Regions from separate parts of the Pseudomonas sp. 2 genome, predicted to be linked through region 2. Evidence: predicted binding sites of a transcription regulator. Region 2 holds the regulator's gene; the other holds the start of a gene.
The links. The regulator sigma-54, encoded in region 2, starts transcription at its own class of promoters, with help from an activator protein. The targets are predictions, from matches to a motif close to ANTGGCATNNANNTTGCTNT.
Positions count from the first base shown of each region.

Region 1: the regulator sigma-54 is predicted to act here: its motif matches at 1,049-1,068, upstream of nirB (nitrite reductase large subunit NirB).

Region 1 covers NZ_JBWXNG010000014.1:57,024-59,424, reverse strand. Annotated here, with positions in the region: gene nirB (nitrite reductase large subunit NirB) at 1-838, opposite strand, end outside; gene AC1MEK_RS21575 (bifunctional nitrate reductase/sulfite reductase flavoprotein subunit alpha) at 1,530-2,401, shown strand, end outside.
Region 2 covers NZ_JBWXNG010000002.1:496,999-499,399, reverse strand. Annotated here, with positions in the region: gene hpf (ribosome hibernation-promoting factor, HPF/YfiA family) at 1-207, opposite strand, end outside; gene AC1MEK_RS05220 (RNA polymerase factor sigma-54) at 285-1,787, opposite strand; gene lptB (LPS export ABC transporter ATP-binding protein) at 1,974-2,401, opposite strand, start outside.

The sequences.
Region 1 (2,401 bases), on a different contig from region 2:
CGTCGGAGGTGCGGCAGTGTTCGTCAATGACGACGCCGCCCCGCGGCCCCAGTTCCAATTCGCACTGGCGGGCGAGCGCGTCCTGCGGGCGAATCCCGGCGGAGAACACGATCAGGTCGGTTTCAAGAAACTCATCCCCGGCGAAGTTCATCCGGTAGCGATAGTGCTCGCCGGCGCTGATCGATTGAGTAGCGCGGGACAGGTGCACGCCGACGCCCAGTGCTTCGATACGCGCCTTCAACGCCGCGCCGCCCCAATCGTCCAGTTGCACCGGCATCAGCCGTGGCGCGAACTCGACCACATGGGCTTCCAGGCCCAGGGATTTGAGCGCATTCGCCGCTTCCAGCCCCAGCAGACCGCCGCCGACCACCACGCCGCGTCGGGCGTTGGCGGCGGCCGCGCGGATGGTGTCCAGGTCATCGAGGGTGCGATAGACCAGACGCGAATGCCCCTCGGCGCCCTCGATGGGCGGCACGAACGGATAGGAGCCGGTGGCCAGGATCAGTTTGTCGAACGCGAACGCGCCCTGGGCGGTGATCACTTCCCTGCGCGCCCGATCGATTTCCAGTACCGGCACGCCCAGGTGCAGGGTCAGGCCGGGCTGTTCATATAAGGAGGCGTCACTCAGGGCCAGCGACTCGGCATCGCGGCCGCCAAAGTATTCGGACAGGTGCACGCGGTCATAGGCGCGCTGGCGCTCTTCGCCGAACACATGGATGCGATAGCGCGCAAGGGCGCCCGCGCCGATCAGTTGTTCGACGCAGTGATGCCCAACCATCCCGTTACCCACGACGATCAAGGTTTGTACATCGTTTGCAGAGGCGACTGTGGTGTTCATGGCGAGTCCCGGCCTAGGCCAATCAGGTTTTTCGAAGCAAAAAAAAAGCGCCCGGAACCGTTGGGTTCCAGGCGCCTTTGCCTGTTCTTTTTAAGGGTTGGCACTCGACCACAGTGTCGGCGCAACCTGTAAGCCCCTGCCTTGGAAGGCGGACGATCATCGTTGACCGGCCAGGGCTGCCAGCCTTTCGAGGCCGGACTTGCAAGGGATGAAGCAATGGCTGTGCCAGCGCTGTTGATTCTGCCCGCAGGGCGTAAGAGCCGAGCTTGCTCGCAATCTGGTGCGAAGCGCCAGCAAACCCTTTAAACGCGGTGTGCCTGTTGAAATTCAGGTGTCTGGTTTTACTGCCGCTGCGCGCCAGATCGCGAGCAAGCTACGCTCCTAAGCCCTCCGGGCAGAAGCGGCAGGTCTGGCACGAAAAGAGTGCGCCGTCATCCAAATCGCCCCATCGTGATGCTGCCAACACAGCCACTCTCCACCCCCACCCCGTAGCAGCACGGCTTGCCGGCGGGGCGATCTACCGGGCGCCATCACTCTCACACCGGGCCGGATTCCAACTGGCCCACCCCTTGCAAAGCCCTCCCCCACAGGCAATCAACGCCGATTGCCATTTCACGACAAAGGCGCCGTGTGCTCCCCGTTTTCGACGAGGGGGAACAGGGCGTCTTTTTTGTTTTCGGGAAATGGAAATATGGCCAGCAACAGTGTGCGAAGTGTGTGTCCTTATTGCGGTGTCGGCTGCGGCATCGTCATGCAGGTGCAGAACAACCGCGTGATCAAGATCAGCGGCGACAAAACTCATCCGACCAACTTCGGCCGCCTGTGCACCAAGGGCACCACGGCGGGCCAGGCGCTTGCCGAATCCGGACGCATGGAAGACGCCTGGCTGCGCCATGACCGCCAGCAGCAACCGGTGCGCAGCGACATGGACGCCGCCATCCGAGAAACAGCCTTGCGCCTGCGCACAATCCTCGACCGCGACGGCCCCGACGCGCTGGCCTTTTATGTGTCCGGCCAGATGTCGCTGGAAGCCCAGTACCTGGCCAACAAACTGGCCAAGGGGTTCGTGCGCACGCCCCACATCGAATCCAACTCGCGGCTGTGCATGGCCAGCGCCGGCAGCGGCTACAAACTGTCGCTGGGCGCCGACGGCCCGCCCGGCTCCTACGACGACTTCGACAAGGCCGATCTGTTTTTCGTGATCGGCGCGAACATGGCCGACTGCCATCCGATCCTGTTCCTGCGCATGATGGATCGGGTCAAGGCCGGGGCGCAGCTGATCGTGGTCGATCCGCGGCGCAGCGCCACCGCCGACAAGGCCGGCCTGTTCCTGCAGATCAAGCCCGGCACCGACCTTGCGCTGCTCAACGGCCTGCTGCACCTGTTGCTGGAAAACGGCGACGTCGATGCCGAATTTATCGCCGCGTACACGGAAGGCTGGGACGCGATGCCCGCTTTTCTCGCCGACTACACCCCGGCGAAGGTCTCGCAGATCACCGGCCTTGCCGAAGCGGACATCCGCAAAGCCGCGCAGATGATCGGCCAGGCCCCCGAGTGGATGAG
Region 2 (2,401 bases):
GTCGTCATGCTCCGCGTTGGCAACCACCTCTCCACCGTGGATATGCAGGGTGGCCTCGATCTTCTGTTTGAGTTTCTCGACGGCCATCGTCACCTGCACGTTGGTAATCTTGTCAAAGTGCCCTTCGAGCTTTTTCAGCTTCAGCTCGACGTACTCGCGCAGGGGCTTGGTCACTTCCAGTTGGTGTCCACTGATGTTGACTTGCATACAGCTTCTCCTTCGTTGCCAGTGCATTAAGAGGCAGGCTTGGGTGCCTGCCACTGGAACGCTGTGGCTCGTGACCTCTACATCAGCCGCTTGCGTTCGCTCGAAGGCGCTATCCCTAGAGATTCGCGGTACTTGGCGACTGTGCGACGGGCCACTTGAATGCCTTGTGCCTCCAGTAAACCAGCGATCTTGCTGTCACTCAACGGCTTTTTCTGATTTTCCGCGGCAACCAGTTTCTTGATGATCGCGCGAATGGCCGTGGACGAGCATTCGCCGCCTTCGGAGGTGCTGACGTGGCTGGAAAAGAAGTATTTCAGTTCGTAGATGCCGCGCGGCGTGTGCATGAACTTTTGCGTCGTGACGCGCGAGATCGTCGACTCGTGCATGCCCACCGCTTCGGCGATGTCGTGCAGGACCAGCGGCTTCATCGCCTCGTCGCCGTACTCCAGGAAACCGCGCTGATGCTCGACGATTTGCGTCGCGACCTTCATCAGAGTTTCGTTGCGGCTTTGCAGGCTCTTGATGAACCAGCGCGCTTCCTGCAGCTGGTTACGCATGAAGGTGTTGTCGGCGCTGGTGTCGGCGCGGCGCACGAAGCCTGCGTACTGCGGGTTGACGCGCAGGCGCGGCACGGCTTCCTGGTTCAGCTCCACCAGCCAGCGCTCGTTGTCCTTGCGCACGATCACGTCAGGCACCACGTACTCGGCTTCGGTGGATTCGATCTGCGAACCGGGGCGCGGGTTGAGGCTCTGCACCAGCTCGATGACCTGGCGCAGGTCATCTTCCTTGAGCTTCATGCGGCGCATCAGTTGCGAGTAGTCGCGGCTGCCCAAGAGGTCGATGTAGTCACTGACCAAGCGCTGGGCTTCGGTCAGCCATGGCGTCTTGGCGGGCAGCTGGCGCAATTGCAGTAGCAGGCATTCGCTCAGGGTACGAGCGCCGATGCCAGCCGGCTCGAACTGTTGAATGCGGTGCAGGACGGCTTCGATTTCGTCCAGCTCGATGTCCAGCTCCGGGTCGAACGCATCGAGCAGTTCTTCCAGCGATTCGTCCAGATAGCCCTGGTTGTTGATGCAGTCGATCAGGGTCACGGCGATCAGGCGATCGGTGTCGGACATCGGCGCCAGGTTCAGTTGCCACAGCAGGTGACTCTGCAGGCTTTCGCCGGCCGAGGTGCGGGTGGTGAAGTCCCACTCGTCATCGTCGTTGCTGGGCAAGCTGCTGGCGCTGGTCTGGTAGATGTCTTCCCAGGCGGTGTCGACCGGCAATTCGTTGGGAATGCGCTCGCTGTCGCCCCATTCGCCGTCTTCGAGATTGTCGACGGTGGAGGTGGTCGATTCCTGGTACGTCGGTTCCTGAACGTCAGCGGCGGGTTTTGCTTCGATGTTGTCGGCCATCGGGTCGGCGTTATCGAAGTCGTCGCCTTCTTCCTGGCGTTCCAGCATGGGATTGGACTCCAGTGCCTCCTGGATTTCCTGTTGGAGATCCAGCGTAGACAGTTGGAGCAAGCGGATGGCCTGTTGCAGCTGCGGTGTCATCGTCAGCTGCTGGCCCATTCTCAAGACTAGCGAAGGTTTCATGGCAGGGACTTAACACCTTGTTCGCCGGCGCATGTGCGCCATCCACTACTGGGCGCCGGAGCGCCAAATTAAGCAAATTATATGCCTGAAACCGAAGTGTTTGCCTAGGGTGTTGTGACAATTAATGCGAGGTTGGCGATGAGGCGTATGCAGCAAGCGCCGGCCAACCCCTTGTCATCGCCGCAATTACAGGCGGAACTCGTGGCCGAGGTACACTTCCTTGACCAACTGGTTGGCCAGGATGGTTTCAGCGTCACCTTCTGCGATCAGCTGCCCGTCGTTGACGATGTAGGCGGTTTCGCAGATATCGAGGGTCTCGCGCACGTTGTGGTCGGTGATCAGAACGCCGATGCCCTTCGCCTTGAGATGGTAGATGATCTGCTTGATATCGCCCACGGAGATCGGGTCGACACCGGCGAACGGTTCGTCGAGCAGGATGAACTTCGGCGCGGTGGCCAGTGCGCGGGCGATCTCGACACGGCGACGTTCGCCACCGGACAGGCTCATGCCCAGGTTGTCGCGGATGTGAGTGATGTGGAATTCCTGCAGCAGGCTTTCCAGCTCCTTGCGGCGTGCGGCGCGATCGAGTTCCTTGCGGGTCTCCAGGATCGCCA